DNA from 2 places in the Streptomyces aureoversilis genome. Region 1 is predicted to be linked to the other one. Evidence: riboswitches for the same ligand, from Rfam matches in the RefSeq annotation. Region 1 holds a riboswitch; the other holds the start of a gene.
The links. Region 1 has a riboswitch for thiamine pyrophosphate ahead of thiO (glycine oxidase ThiO). Riboswitches for the same ligand answer to the same signal wherever they lie in the genome.

Region 1 (7,677 bases):
GCGTGTGCCCGACCAACGGGTCCCCTAGCGTCGTATCCACGCGACGAGTCTAAAAGGGGCCGGGACGAAGCCCTGACCCGGTAAAAATCGGCCCTTCCGGCGATTGAGGACAAAAGGGGTCAGGGGCGGAGCCCCCGCTACTGAGCGAACTCCGGACGTTCCGGATCGAGACGTGCCAAGCCCTCCGCAGGAGAGGACGCCTCGGCGAAGTGCCGCCGCGGTATCCGTCCCGCCCGGTACGCCAGCCGCCCCGCCTCCACGGCGTGCCGCATCGCCTCCGCCATCAGCACCGGCTCCTGCGCGCGGGTCACCGCGGAGGCGAGCATCACCGCGGCGCAGCCCAGCTCCATGGCGAGCGCCGCGTCGGAGGCCGTGCCGGCGCCCGCGTCGAGGATCACGGGGACCCCGGCCCGCTCGGTGATCAGCTGGAAGTTGTGCGGGTTGCGGATGCCGAGGCCGGAGCCGATGGGCGAGCCCAGCGGCATGATCGCCGCGCAGCCGGCGTCCTCCAGCTTGCGGGCGAGGACCGGGTCGTCGTTGGTGTACGGCAGCACCGTGAAGCCGTCGTCCACGAGGATCTCCGCGGCGTCGAGCAGCTCGATCGGGTCCGGCAGCAGCGTGCGCTCGTCGGCGATCACTTCGAGCTTGACCCAGTCCGTGCCGAGCGCCTCCCGGGCCAGCCGGGCGGTCAGGACGGCCTCGCCGGCGGTGTAGCAGCCGGCCGTGTTCGGCAGCACCCGGATGGAGTGCCGCTCCAGCACGGACAGCACCGAGCCCCGGACGCTCGCGTCCAGGCGGCGCATCGCGACGGTGGTCAGCTCGGTGCCGGAGGCGAGCAGCGCGCGCTCCAGGACGTCGAGGCTGGGCGCCCCGCCGGTGCCCATGATCAGCCGGGAGCCGAGGGTGGTGTCGGCGATGGTGAGCAGATCGTCCGCCATCAGCGCTGATCAGCCCCCCTGCACTGCGGTGAGGACCTCGACGCGGTCGCCCGCGCCGAGCCGGGTGGCGGCCCACTGGCCGCGCGGCACGACGGCCTCGTTGACGGCGGCGGCCACGCCGCCGGGCGCGGTGGTCATGCTCGCCACGAGACCGCCCAGGGTCAGGCCGTGCGGCACCTCGCGGTGCTCGCCGTTGACGCTGATGCCCATGTGGGCCTCGGGGTTGTCGGTGGGGTCGCTGGGGTTCATACGGGCAGCTCCTGCAGCGCGTTCGAGAAGCGTCGGGGGGTGAAGGGGCGGGCCTCCTCGGGGAGGCGCCCGGTGGTCAGCACCTCGGCCATCACGTCGCCGGTCAGCGGGGCGAGGAGGACGCCGTTGCGGTGGTGGCCGGTGGCGGCGTGCAGCCCGGGCAGGGCGGTCGGGCCGAGGAGGGGGGCGTTGTCGGGGGAGCCGGGGCGCAGCCCGGCGGAGGTCTCCACCAGGGGCAGCTCGGTGATGCCGGGCACCAGTTCGTGGGCGTCGCGCAGCAGCTCGTAGACGCCGCCGGCGGTGACCGTGGTGTCCCAGCCGAGCTCCTCGGTGGTCGCGCCGAGGACGAGCTCGCCGTTCTCGCGCGGCACCAGGTACACCGGCCCGCCGCGGACGACCGCGCGCACGGTGCGGGAGAGGAAGGGCGCGTACGCGTCCGGGACGCGCAGCCGCAGCACCTGGCCCTTGACGGGGCGCACGGGCGGCAGGACATCGGCGGGGACGCCCGCGAGCGTCCCGCTGCGGCTGCCCGCGGCGAGCACCACCTGCTCCGCGGCGACGCGGCGGCCGTCCGCGAGCTCGGCGCCCGTGGCGCGGTCCCCGGAGAGCAGCAGCCGGGCGGCCCCCGAGCGGTGGAAGGCGACCCCGGCCCGCTCGCAGGCCGTGAGCAGCGCCCGCGCGAGCCTGCGGGGATCGGTCTGGTGGTCCCCGTCCACCCGCAGCCCCCCGCGTACGCCGGGCGCGAGCATCGGCTCCAGGCGGCGGCACTCGCGGCCCGTGAGCCACTGCGAGTCCAGGCCGGAGCGCTGCTGCAGAGCGTGCAGTTCGCGCAGGTGCTCGCGGTCGTCGGCGTCGAGGGCGACGGCCAGCGTGCCGCACGCCCGGTAGCCGGTGGCGACGCCGCTGGCCTCCTCCAGCTCCGCCGTGAAGTCCGGATAGCGGCGCGCGGAGGCCAGGTTGAGGGCGAGCAGCGCCTCCTCGCCGTAGTGCAGCTCGGTCACCGCCGCCAGCATCCCGGCGGCGACGCGCGCCGCGCCGCCGCCCGGCGCGGGGTCGGCGACGGCGGTCCGCAGCCCGCGCTGCGCGGCGCGCCAGGCGGTGACGAGCCCGATGAGCCCGCCGCCCACGACGAGGACGTCGCAGGCGGGAACGGTCGGCGCGGTCGGTGCGCCCGGTGTGGTCGTCGACGCGGCCATGAGGTGTCCAGCCCCTCCCTTCGCCGGCATGACCCGGATCAGGTTCGTACGGTCGGAGGCCGTCCAGCCTCCCTCTCAGCCCGGTCGTCCGGGCTCCCGCGAGTGCGTGCACCGGCCACCCTAGTACGGGCCGCGAACCCACCGGAAGGCCGGACCGAGGCGCTCCGCGGCGCGGGAGGAGACCCGCCGGGCAGGCCCTGGCCCCGGTCGCGCACGGCCGTCGTCCTACAGTGATCGGGTGAGCGAGCACCGGGAAGAACCACTTGCCGCCCGTGAGCGGCGCGTCGTCATCGTGGGCGCCGGAATGGCCGGCGTGCAGACCGCGGTCGCCCTGCGCGAGCTCGGCTGGGCCGGCACCGTCACCGTGCTGGGCGCCGAGCCGCACCCTCCGTACGACAGGCCCCCGCTCTCCAAGGCCGTCCTGCTGGGCAAGGCCGACGGCTCCGCGTTCGAGGTGGACTTCGACCTGCTCGGGATAGACCTCCGGCTCGGCCGGGAGGCCACCGGCCTGCGCCCGGCCGAGCACCTGGTGGACACCGCCGCCGGGCCGGTCCCCTATGACGTCCTGGTCATCGCCACCGGCGCCGAGCCCGTCCGGCTGCCCGGCAGCGAGGGCCTGCCCAACGTCCACCTGCTGCGCACCCTCGACGACGCCGTGCGGCTGCGCCCGGTCCTGGCCGCGCAGCACGACGTCGTGGCCGTCGGCGCGGGCTGGATCGGCGCCGAGGTCGCCACGGCCGCCCGGGAGGCGGGCTGCGCGGTGACCGTGGTCGAGGCCGCGGACCGCGTCCTCGCCGGCGCCGTGCCCGCCGAGGTCGCCGCCCGGATGGCCCCCTGGTACGAGGAGAGCGGCGCCCGGCTGATGCTCGGCGCGCGGGTGACCGCCGTGGAGCACGACGCGGTCGTGCTGGCCGACGGCACCCGGCTGACGGCCGGCGCCGTGGTCGTCGGCGTCGGGGCGCGGGCCGCGACCGGCTGGCTGGAGGGCTCCGGCATCGCGCTCGGCGAGGACCGCGCCGTCCTCGCCGACGAGCGGCTGCGCACCTCCCTGCCCGGCGTCTACGCGGTCGGCGACTGCGCGTCGTTCCCCTCCGCCCGCTACGGCGAGCGGCTGCTCGTGCACCACTGGGACAACGCCATGCAGGGCCCGCGGACCGTTGCGGCGAACATCGTGCTGGGCCCGGCCGAGGGGCCGTCGTACGACCCGGTGCCGTACTTCTGGTCCGAGCAGTTCGGGCGGTTCGTGCAGTACGTCGGCCACCACGCCGCCGCCGACGAGCTGCTGTGGCGCGGCGACCCCGCGAGCGCCGCCTGGAGCGTGTGCTGGCTGCGCGCCGGCGTCCTGGTCGCCCTGCTGGCCGTCGGCCGTCCCAGGGACCTGGCCCAGGGCCGCAAGCTCATCGAGAAGGGCGCCCTGCTGGACCGCGCCAAGGCCGCCGACGCGTCGGTGCCGCTGAAGGCCGCGGCGCTGTGACGCGCCCGGGTCGGGTCAACCCGGCTACCGGCTGTCAGCGCCAGATGGCAGGCTTGTCCCGTGACCGAGATTGACGCAAAGATCGACGCGCTTGTTCCCGCCTGGCTCAACCTCCCCGACATCGCCGAGAAGCTCGGCGTGGAGGTGACGCGCGTGCGGCAGCTGGTGAAGGAGGGCCAGCTGATCGCCGTGCGCCGAGGTGAGAACCGGGTGCTCATGGTGCCCGCCGCCTTCATCGGCGAGGGCAAGGTCGTCAAGGGCCTGGCCGGGACCCTGACGCTGCTGCGGGACGACGGCTTCAGCGACGAGGAAATGCTGGAGTGGCTGTTCACCGCCGACGAGACCCTGCCGGGCACCCCGGCGGACGCCCTGCGGGAGAACCGCGGCACGGAGGTGAAGCGGCGCGCCCAGGCGCTCGCCGTCTGAGCCGCCGGGAAGCCCGCGGGCCCGGTCCGTTCCGGGGCCCGATCCGTTTCAGGGCGCGGTGACCGCGCCCGTCAGAACCGTCCGGTGTGCGGGCGGGGCCCGCCCCCGCCCGCACACCGCCGACCCGGGGGGAACCACCCGATGTCCGCCACCGCCCGCGACGCGCTCGCCGACGCCCGGCTGTACCTGTGCACCGACGCCCGCAAGCGCCAGGGCGACCTGCCGGAATTCCTCGACGCGGTCCTCGCCTCCGGTGTCGACATCGTCCAGCTGCGCGACAAGGGCATGGAGGCGGGCGAGGAGCTGGAGCACCTCGCGGTCTTCGCCGACGCCGCCCGGCGCCACGGCAAGCTCTTCGCGGTCAACGACCGTGCCGACGTCGCCCACGCCGCCGGTTCCGGCGTGCTGCACCTCGGCCAGGGCGACCTGCCGGTACCCGCCGCCCGCGCCATCCTCGGCGCGGACGTCCTGATCGGCCGGTCGACGCACGCCGGGTCCGAGGTGGACGCCGCGGCCGCCGAGCCCGGTGTGGACTACTTCTGCACCGGCCCCTGCTGGCCCACCCCCACCAAGCCGGGCCGCCACGCCCCCGGCCTGCCCCTGGTCCGCCACGCGGCGGCCCTGGGCACCGAGCGCCCCTGGTTCGCGATCGGCGGCATCGATCTGGGCAATCTGGAGCAGGTGCTCGACGCGGGCGCCCGCCGGGTCGTCGTGGTCCGCGCGATCACCGAGGCGGACGACCCCGGAGCGGCCGCCGCGGAGCTGGCCGAGCGGGTCCGCGAGCGCCTCTGAGGCCACGCCCGGTCCCTTTCGGCGGCCCGGGAACGTCAACGGAGCATCAACGGAACATGAAGATCCGTCCGCATGCCGGACGGGATACTGGCCTATCGGGCAAATCGCAGAAGTGGGTTGGGGGCCGCGGGGAGCGCTGGTTAACTTGCCGGTATGGCCCTTGGCACCGCCTCCACCAGGACAGACCACGCGCGCACGGTGCGTGAGCTGCTCGCCTCAGGCGAGCGGTCGTATTCCTTCGAGTTCGCCGCCCCGAGGTCCGAGAAGGGGGAACGCACCCTCTGGGACGCCATCCGCCGGATCGAGGCCGTCGGCCCGACCTTCGTGTCCGTCACCTACGGCGCGGGGGGCTCCTCCCGCGAGGGCACCGTGCGGGTGACCGAGCGCATGGCGACCGACACGACGCTCACGCCCGTCGCCCACCTGACAGCCGTCAACCACTCCAAGGCCGAGCTGCGCAACATCATCGGCCAGTACGCCGACGTCGGCATCCGCAACATGCTCGCCCTGCGCGGCGATCCGCCCGGCGACCCCATGGGCGAGTGGGTGCGTCACCCCGACGGCCTGCACTACGCCGCCGACCTCGTGAGCCTCATCAAGGAGTCCGGCGACTTCTGCGTCGGCGTCGCCGCCTTCCCGGAGATGCACCCGCGCTCCACCGACTGGGACACCGACATCCGGTACTTCGTGGACAAGTGCCGCGCGGGTGCGGACTTCGCCATCACCCAGATGTTCTTCTACCCGGAGGACTACCTCCGGCTGCGCGACCGGGTGGCCGCCGCCGGCTGCGACACCCCGATCATCCCTGAGATCATGCCCGTCACCAACGTCCGTCAGATCGAGCGGTTCGCGCAGCTCAGCAATGCCGCGTTCCCCCCGGCGCTGGCCGAGCGGATCCTCGCGGTCAAGGACGACCGGGCCGCTGTACGCTCGATCGGGATCGAGTACGCCACGGAGCTGTGCGCTCGGTTGATGGCCGAGGAGATTCCCGGGCTGCACTTCATTACCCTGAACCACTCCACGGCGACGCTGGAAATCTACGAGAATCTGGGACTGCACCAGCGGTCCTGACGGCCGGCCCCTCGAAGGCGGCGGCCACGAGAGGGGCGTAAATGGGCTGGACGGTCCTCTACATCGCGTTCGGCGTCGTCGCGCTCTGGCTGCTCGGCGAAGTGCTGCTGCAGTACAAGGCGCGACTGCGCTGGCGCCTCCTCGCCTTCGCCGGCTTCCTCGGCGTCGTCGCGGGAGTCGTCATCCCGTCCGTCGCGGTCATCGGGGCGGGCGCGGTGGCCTTCGCCGTCGGGCAGACGTACGTGACGCTCTCCTTCCGCCGGGGCTTCTCCCGCGGCTGGGCGCTCCGCCGGGACAAGGGCGGCAACATCGACAACGCAGGCGAGTTCGGCAAGTCCGGTACGGAGGAGAAGTCCGGTACGGGCGGTAGGTCCGGAAGAGGTGTCAAGTCCGGTAGGCGTGCCGGGAAGCCGGCCGTTGAGGACGACGCCCCGAAGGAGCCGCGCGCCGGCCGCCGCCGCAGGACGGAGCGGGCGGAGGCCCCGCCGCTCGACGAGACCGCGGCCATGCCCGCCGTCCCCCCGCTCGCGGAGCCCGCGAGCGACCCCGGCCTGCCCGGCACCGGCCACCAGCCGCACGACGTCCCCGCCCCCGGCGCCACGGGCGACGCGGCCTACGGCGGCTACGGCGACAGCGGCTACGGCGCCGCCTCCGCTCCCGCACCGGACCACGGCCCCGCCCCGTACGCCGACCCCTACGGCACCCAGGTCCCGGCGGCGCCCGGCGCGCCCGCCGAGCCCGGCCAATTCGACTACGGGCAGGGACAGTACGCCGCGTACTCCGACCCCTACATCGGCAGCCGGCAGCAGGCCTACGAGCCGTACGACTCCTACGGGCAGTACCAGCAATCCGCCCCGCAGCCCTACGGCATGGGCGGCCACCCCGCCGACGCCTACGCACCCGCCCCGCAGTACGACACGGACACCCCGCCCGGCGGCGTCTGGGTGCCGCAGCAGCGCGACGGCGACTACCCGCCCGTCCCGCAGGGCTACGCCCAGCAGCCCTACCCCGGCTACCCCCAGCAACTCCCCGCACAGGGACAGGGACAGGGCCAGGGGCCGGGCTACGGCGAGCAGTACACCGAGCACCACAACGAGCAGCCCCGCTACTGACCGTGGGGCCCCGCCGCCGAAGCGGCGGGGCCCCACGCGGGGAACCGCCTCCTACTGGGAGCCGCGCCAGTCCGCCCCGGAGACGATCAGGCCCGCGGCCATCGTCCCGGCCATCCCCGCGTGCGCCAGCCCGCCGCCGGGGTGGGCGAATCCGCCCGCCAGGTACAGGCCCGGCAGCGACGTCGCATTGGCGGCCCGGAGGAACGCGCCCCCGCCACCGGCCAGCACCGGCGCCGGAACGCCCCCGCCCTCGGCGCCCGTCGCGCGCTCGGTGTCGGCGGGCGTGCGCACCTCGTGCCACAGCAGGCGCTCCCGCAGGCCCGGCAGCACGCCTTCCGCGGCGTCGAGCACGCGCTCGGCGAAGGCCGCCGCCGTCGCCTCGTCGCTCCAGTCCACCCGGCCGTGCGGGGCGACCGTGG
Region 2 (7,677 bases), on a different contig from region 1:
ACGGAGCTATTGGTGATCATCGGCCTTGTTACGGCTGTCGCGGCATCGGCCTGTTATGGCACAGGTTCGGTCCTGCAAGCCGTGGGCTCGCGGAAGTCTGCCCGGCGGGAGGCCGAAAAGGCCTCCTCGACGGGCACCACCCAGCACGGTGGACCGAGCCTGTCCTCCACCGCGAAGGCCGCGGTGACGTGGGAGTTCATGGTCGGTACGTTCCTCGACTTCCTCGGCTTCGGGCTCGGCGCCCTCGCCGCCCGCATGCTGCCGCTCTTCCTCTCCCAGACGGTCATCAGCGCCAACCTCGTCGTGACCGCACTGCTGAGCATCAAGCTCCTGGGCATCCGGCTGACCAAGCCCGAGTGGGCGTCGATCGGTGTCGTCTGTTCGGCGCTGGTGCTGCTGGCGACGGCGGCGGGCCACGAGGGCGGCGGCGATACGCCGATGTCCACCCACTGGTGGCTGCTGATCATCTCCGTGGTGCTGATGGGCGGCGGCACCGTGGCCGTCCGCCTGCTCGGCGGGCGGGCCGCAATCCTGGCCGGTCTGCTGTCCGGTCTGGGCTTCGGTGCGATCGGTGTCGGCGTGCGCATCCTGGACGGCATCGACCCGTTCGACCTGCCGAAGCTGATCGCCGACCCGGCGCTCTACGCGATCCTCATATCGGGTGCAGTCGGCATGTACCTGCACACGGTGGCGCTGCAGATCGGTTCGGTCAACGGTGCCACGGCCGCGCTGGTGGTCGGCGAAACCATTCTCCCGGGCATGATCGGCGTCCTGCTGCTCGGCGACAACTCGCGCCCCGGCTTCGCCTGGGTCGCCGTTCTCGGCTTCGTCCTGGCGGTGGCAGGCGCCGTCGCGGTCGCCTGGTTCGGCGAGCCGGACACCCCCGTGGAGGCCGAACCCGAACCCCAGGAACTCCACCCGTCGGCAGTCCGCTGACCACCGCCTGAGCCCCGGCCGCCGCACCGGCAGCCGGGGCTCAGGCGTGTCCGCCCGGAGGGGTTCGGCGAGGCGGCAGAGGTCCTGCTCAGCTCAGCTGTTCGCGATACCGGCGTCGTCCAGCACGACGACATCCGCGACGTCGAAGGCGACACCTACTCGGTCGCCGACTGCGGGGGCCCCGTGCAGCCCGCACGCCGCCTCCAGCACGGGGCCGTCCGCGGGGCGCAGCATCAGCACGACGTGGTCGCCCCGGAACGTCCGCCCGGTGACCGTGCACGGGAGCCCCTCCGTCTCCGGCACGAGGCGCACTCCGGCAGGCCGCACGAGCAGCCGGCCCGCGCCCTGCCGCGACCCGGGCGGCACCGGGACCTTCCCCCACACGGTGTCCGCGCTCTCGCCGCCGACCGTCGCCTCGACGACGTTGTCGAAGCCGAGGAAGCGGGCCACGAACTCGGAGGCCGGGCGGCGCCAGACCTCCAGCGGCGTGCCGGCCTGAGCGATCCGTCCGTCACGCATCACGACCACGCGGTCGGCGAGGGCGAACGCCTCGCCCTGGTCGTGGGTGACGGCCAGCACCGTGGTGCCCAGCCGGCCGAAGAGGTCGCGCAGTTCGACGACCAGGCGCTCCCGCAGGCCGCGGTCCAGCTGCCCGAGCGGCTCGTCGAGCATCAGCAGCCGGGGCTGCGGCGCGAGGGCCCGCGCGAGGGCCACCCGCTGCTGCTCGCCGCCGGACAGGGCGGCGATGGAGCGGCGCTGCGCACCGGGCAGCCCCACCAGCTCCAGCAGCTCGGCGACCGTCCGTGCCGTCTCGGCCCGCCCCATGCCGCGCATGCGCAGCCCGAAGGCGACGTTGCCCGCCACGTCCCGCTGCGGGAACAGCTGGTGGTCCTGGAACATGAGGCCCACCCCGCGCCTGTGCGTGGGAACGCCGCTCTGGTCGCGCCCCGCCAGGAGCACGTGCCCGGCATCCGCACGCTGAAGGCCGGCCACCACGCGCAGCAGCGTGGACTTGCCGCTGCCGCTGGGGCCCAGCACGCAGACGATCTCGTGCTCGGCGACCTCCAGGTCCACCGCGTCGAGCGCCGCGCGCTCCCCGAAGCGGACGTCGACCTTCTCCAGTCGCAGCAGGGCCATCAGAACTCCCCCGTACGGTCGGTGCGGATACGTTCCAGCACCAGCAGCGCCGCGGCGCACACCAGCATCAGGATCGTGCTCAGGGCCATCGCCTGCCCATAGGTGAGCTCCCCGGGGCGGCCCAGGAGCCGGGCCACCGCCACCGGCAGCGTGGGGCTGTCGGGGCGGGCGATGAAGACCGTGGCCCCGAACTCGCCCAGCGACACGGCGAACGCGAAGCCGGCCGCTACCCCCAGGGCACGGCCGACCAGGGGCAGGTCCACCTCCCGCCACGCCCGCACGGGCGAGGCCCCCAGCACGGCGGCGGCCTCGCGCAGCCGCACGTCCACGGCGCGCAGGACCGGCAGCACGGTCCGTACGACGAACGGCACGCCCACGAGGGCCTGTGCGAGCGGCACCAGGATCCAGGACGCCCTCAGGTCCAGCGGCGGCTCGTCCAGGCTGATGAGGAAGCCGAAACCGACCGTCACGGCGGACGTGCCGAGGGGCAGCATCAGCAGGGCGTCGAAGCCGCGCACGAGCCGCCCCTCGCGCCGGGTCAGCGCCGCAGCCGCGAGCCCGCCGATGACGACCGCGATGGCCGTGGCCGCCAAGCCGTACGCGAGCGAGTTGCCGATTGCCTCGAGCGGGGCGACGACGAACGTGCCGCTGTTGCCGTCCGCCGAGGCCAGGGCGCGGTAGAAGGCCAACCCGAAGCCGTCCGGGCCGTCGAAGGAGCGCAGCACGAGGACCACGAGCGGGGCGAGGATGAGCACGGCGACGACCGCCAGGACGGACGCCAGGAACGCCCACTCGGCCGCGCCCCGCGGGCGCCGCGCCGTGCGCGCCGGGTCGACCAGCTTCAGGGTCGCCTCACGCCGCCGCACCGTCCATGCGTGCACGGCCAGCAGCGCGGCGACGGCCACGAACTGCAGCAGCGTCAGGACGGCTGCCGTCGGCAGGTCGAGCATCTGGGCGGTCTGCTGGTAGATCTCCACTTCCAGCGTGGCGTAGCGGGGACCGCCGAGGATCTGCACGACGCCGAAGGAGGTGAAGGTGAAGAGGAAGACCATGAGGGCCGCGGCGGCCACCGCCGGCGCCAGCGCCGGCAGTGTGACCCGCCTCCAGGCCGTGAAGCGCCCCGCGCCCAGGACTCTGGCCGCCTCCTCCTGGCGCGGGTCGAGCTGGGCCCACAGGCCGCCCACGGTGCGGACGACCACGGCGTAGTTGAAGAACACGTGGGCGAGCAGAATCGCCCAGACGGTCGTGTCGAGGCGCACCCCCCACCACTCGTCCAGCAGCCCCCCGCGCCCGAGCAGCGCCAGGAAGGCCGAGCCGGCGACGACGGTCGGCAGGACGAACGGCACGGTCACCACGGCGCGCAGCGTGCGCTTGCCGGGAAAGTCGAACCGGGCGAAGACGTACGCCCCGGGCAGGGCGAGGGCGAGGGTCAGGGCGGTGGAGGCGGCCGCCTGCCAGGTGGTGAACCACAGCACGTGGCCGATCGCCGGGTCGGTCACGACCTCGCCGATGCGGCCGAACTGCCACTGCCCGCCGTCCTTCAGCCCCCGGGAGACGATCGAGGCGACGGGGTAGGCGAAGAAGACCGCGAAGAAGGCGAGCGGCAGGGCCATGAGGCCGAGCCGCACCGCTGTCCCCCGAACGCCCCGGCCGGGGCCTCGTGCGGGGCCCCGTGCCGGGGCCCCCGGCCCTACTTCAGGACGAGCGAGGACCATGCCTTGACCCACTGGTCGCGGTTCTTGGCGATCTTCTCGGGGGCCATGGTGCCGGGCTCGTTCACCTGCGCGCCGTACTTGGTGAACACCTCGGGCAGCTTGGCGTCCTGGTTGGCGGGCTTCACGAACATCTGCAGCGGCATGTCCTCCTGGAACGTACGGCTCAGCAGGAAGTCGATCAGGGCCTTGCCGCCCTCGGTGTTCTTCGCACCCTTCAGCAGCCCGGCGAACTCCGTCTGCTGGAAGCAGGTGCCCGTGGCGACGCCGGTCGGGCCCTCCGCGGGCTGCGGCTTCACGCCCAGGACCTCGGCGGGCGGGCTGGAGGCGTAGGAGACGACGAGGGGCTTGTCGCCCTTGGCCTTCTTGCCTCCCGCGGAGCCGGAGAAGCGCTCGTTGTAGGCCTGCTCCCAGCCGTCGACGACCTCGACGCCGTTGTCCTTGAGCTTCTTCCAGTAGTCCTGCCACCCGTCGTCGCCGTACTTGGCGACCGTGGCGAGCTGGAAGGCGAGCCCCGGGGAGGACGTGGCGACGTTCTCGGTGACGAGCAGGTTCTTGTACTCGGGCTTGATCAGGTCGTCGAGGGACGTCGGCGGGGCCAGCTTGTGACCGGCGAAGTACGCGCGGTCGTAGTTGACGCAGATGTCGCCGGTGTCGATGGGCGTGACCCGGTGCCGGCCGGCGTCGGCCTGGAGCTTCCTCGGGACGCGGTCCAGGCCCTTGGCCTCGTACGGCGCGAAGATGCCGTTGTCGAGCGCACGGGAGAGCAGGGTGTTGTCGACGCCGAAGAAGACGTCGCCCTGCGGGTGGCTCTTGGACAGGATGGCCTGGTTGACGGCCTGGCCGGCGTCGCCGCCCTTGAGGACCTTCACCTTGTACCCGGTCTGCCGGGTGAACTGCTTGAGCACCTCTTCGGACGCCGCGAAGGAGTTGTGCGAGACCAGGGTGACGGTCTTGTCCTTGCCTTCGGACGTGCCGGAGCCCCCGGAGCCGTCCGAGCCGCCGCACGCGGCCAGGGCCGGAAGGGCGAGCACGCCGACGGCGACTGCGCCGGCGGCACGCCGCAGGTTGGTGTTCATGATCGAGCTGACTCCCTACGCCGGTATGACCCGGATCAGGTCCGAGGGTCTGCGGGCCGTGCCGCACTCTCAGCGCCCCGTGGGCGCTCCCCTGTCGGATTGTTCATTTGTGCGAGGGCACCGTATCAGTGCCCTCCCCATGGAACTGTGTCTGACCTGCGGACCAGGCTCAGCGCTCGGCTGCTGCCAGCTGCCCGCAGGCGCCGTCGATCTCCTGACCGCGGGTGTCGCGGACGGTCACCGGCACCCCGTGCGAGGCGATCGCCGCGACGAAGGCCCGCTCGTCCTCGGGGCGCGAGGCCGTCCACTTCGACCCCGGGGTGGGGTTGAGCGGAATGAGGTTGACGTGCACGCGCTTGCCCTTGAGGAGCCGGCCCAGGAGGTCGCCGCGCCATGCCTGGTCGTTGATGTCACGGATCAGGGCGTACTCGATGGAGACCCGGCGGCCGGACTTCTCCGCGTACTCCCACGCGGCGTCGAGGACCTCGCGGACCTTCCAGCGCGTGTTGACCGGCACCAGGGTGTCGCGCAGCTCGTCGTCCGGTGCGTGCAGGGAGACGGCCAGACGGCACTTGAAGCCCTCGTCGGCGAAGCGCAGCATCGCCGGGACCAGGCCCACCGTGGAGACCGTGATGCCGCGCTGGGAGAGCCCCAGGCCGTCCGGCTCGGGGTCCGTGAGGCGGCGGATGGCGCCGACGACCCGCTTGTAGTTGGCCAGCGGCTCGCCCATGCCCATGAAGACGATGTTGGACAGCCGCGCGGGGCCGCCGGGGACCTCGCCGTCACGCAGCGCGCGCATGCCGTCCACGATCTGGTGGACGATCTCGGCCGTCGACAGGTTCCGGTCCAGACCGGCCTGGCCGGTGGCGCAGAACGGGCAGTTCATGCCGCAGCCGGCCTGCGAGCTGATGCACATGGTGACCCGGTCGGGGTAGCGCATCAGCACGGACTCCACCAGCTTGCCGTCGTGCAGCCGCCAGAGGGTCTTGCGGGTGGTGTCGTCGTCGCACGAGATGTGACGCACGACGCTCATGAGCTCCGGCAGCAGCTCGGCGGCGAGCTTCTCGCGCGCCGCCGCCGGGATGTCGGTCCATGCGGCCGGGTCGTGCGCGTACCGGGCGAAGTAGTGCTGCGAGAGCTGCTTGGCGCGGAACGGCTTCTCACCGATCGCGGAGACGGCCTCGCGGCGCTCGGCGGGCGAGAGGTCGGCAAGGTGCCGCGGGGGCAGCTTGGCCCCACGGGGGGCGACGAACGTCAGTTCTCCAGGCGCGGGGGCCATGAGCAAAAACACCTCATTGACGACGGCGGATGACCTCCGCAATCGCGGAGCCAGCGGCAGGACGAGCCGGAACCCGGAGATCTCACAGGGGCACCCCCGCAGGCGCGGGGCCGGAAAAGGGCCCGCCGCACAGCGGCGAGCCCTTCCAGGGTACCCGGCTCCGCTCAGGAGCCGACGAAGACGACCATGAGGAGCCACACCACGGGCGCGGTCGGCAGGAGCGAGTCCAGCCGGTCCATGATGCCGCCGTGCCCCGGCAGCAGGGCGCCCATGTCCTTGATCCCGAGATCCCTCTTGATCATGGACTCGCCGAGGTCCCCCAGCGTGGCGCTGACGGCCACGGCGAGGCCGAGGAGCAGCCCCTCCCACCACACGCCGCCGTCGATCAGGAACTGCATGCACAGAGCACCGGCGACCATCGCGAAGGCGACCGCCCCGAGCAGCCCCTCGCGCGTCTTGCCGGGGCTGATGCGCGGCGCCAGCTTGCGCTTGCCGAACTTCCAGCCCACCGCATACGCACCCGTGTCGCTGACCACGGTCAGGATCAGGAACGTGAGCACCCGCCACGCGCCGTCCCCGGCGGAGAGCATGAGGGCCACGAAAGTGGCCAGGAACGGCACGTAGAAGGCCGCGAAGATGCCCGCCGTGACGTCCTTGAGGTAGTCGTCCGGCGACTCCGTCATCCGCCACACGAGGACGGCCAGGGCCGTGAAGGCCACGGCCACCCACGCCCCCTCGGCGCCGCTCGCGTAGCCGGCGATGACCATGGCGGCTCCGCCGACCGCGAGCGGCACCAGCGGGGCACGGATCCCCTTGCGCTCGGCGAGGCGGGAGGTCAGCTCCCACAGCCCGACCACGACGGCGATCACGATCACGCCGAGGAAGACCGGCTTGTAGATGAACAGGGAGGCGAGGATGACGGCACCGAGGCCCACGCCGACCCCTATCGCCGCCCGCAGGTCACGGCCGGCGCTCTTCTTTCCTGCCTTCGGCGACTCGGGGGAGGCAGGCACCGGGGCGGGGTCCTGGGGCCTGATGTCGGGCTCCTGTTCATCGCGGAACAGGGGGCCGCGAAGATGAGCGGCCCCCTGGTCACGGTCGTCCTGATCTCCGCCTGAGGGGGGCACGATGGGCATGGGCCGAGTCTGCGCCGCGATGCCCGCCTCGTGCACAGGACCCGCCGAACGGGCCGCAGAGGACGGCCCCCGGTCGGTGGACCCCCGGTATCCGGCGCTCGGCGGGGCCCCCCAGGATGTCTCGTTCATCAGACCTCGAGGAGCTCGGCTTCCTTGTGCTTGAGCAGCTCGTCCACCTGCGCGACGTACTTCGCGGTGGTGTCGTCGAGCTCCTTCTCCGCGCGGCGCACCTCGTCCTCGCCGGACTCCTTGTCCTTGACGAGCTTGTCGAGGGCGTCCTTGGCCTTGCGGCGGATGGAGCGGATCGAGACCTTGGCGTCCTCGCCCTTGGTCTTGGCGACCTTGACGAACTCCTTGCGGCGCTGCTCGGTCAGCTCCGGGAAGGTCACCCGGATGAT

Region 2: it holds a riboswitch for thiamine pyrophosphate, as region 1 does, so the genes downstream of both, ACFPP6_RS31415 (thiamine ABC transporter substrate-binding protein) here and thiO (glycine oxidase ThiO) in region 1, are expected to answer to the same signal.

What each region holds. Positions count from the first base shown of each region.
Region 1 covers NZ_JBHSKJ010000009.1:40,445-48,121, forward strand. The annotation lists gene pknB (Stk1 family PASTA domain-containing Ser/Thr kinase) at 1-40, opposite strand, end outside; gene ACFPP6_RS17260 (thiazole synthase) at 138-938, opposite strand; gene thiS (sulfur carrier protein ThiS) at 948-1,148, opposite strand; gene thiO (glycine oxidase ThiO) at 1,184-2,383, opposite strand; TPP riboswitch at 2,382-2,493, opposite strand; gene ACFPP6_RS17275 (NAD(P)/FAD-dependent oxidoreductase) at 2,688-3,857, shown strand; gene ACFPP6_RS17280 (Rv2175c family DNA-binding protein) at 3,918-4,283, shown strand; gene thiE (thiamine phosphate synthase) at 4,425-5,075, shown strand; gene metF (methylenetetrahydrofolate reductase [NAD(P)H]) at 5,229-6,146, shown strand; gene ACFPP6_RS17295 (hypothetical protein) at 6,188-7,258, shown strand; gene ACFPP6_RS17300 (phytoene desaturase family protein) at 7,310-7,677, opposite strand, start outside.
Region 2 covers NZ_JBHSKJ010000024.1:36,176-43,852, forward strand. The annotation lists gene ACFPP6_RS31400 (DMT family protein) at 13-936, shown strand; gene ACFPP6_RS31405 (ABC transporter ATP-binding protein) at 1,030-2,073, opposite strand; gene ACFPP6_RS31410 (ABC transporter permease) at 2,073-3,788, opposite strand; gene ACFPP6_RS31415 (thiamine ABC transporter substrate-binding protein) at 3,764-4,864, opposite strand; TPP riboswitch at 4,860-4,967, opposite strand; gene rlmN (dual-specificity RNA methyltransferase RlmN) at 5,034-6,143, opposite strand; gene ACFPP6_RS31425 (phosphatidate cytidylyltransferase) at 6,308-7,408, opposite strand; gene frr (ribosome recycling factor) at 7,408-7,677, opposite strand, start outside.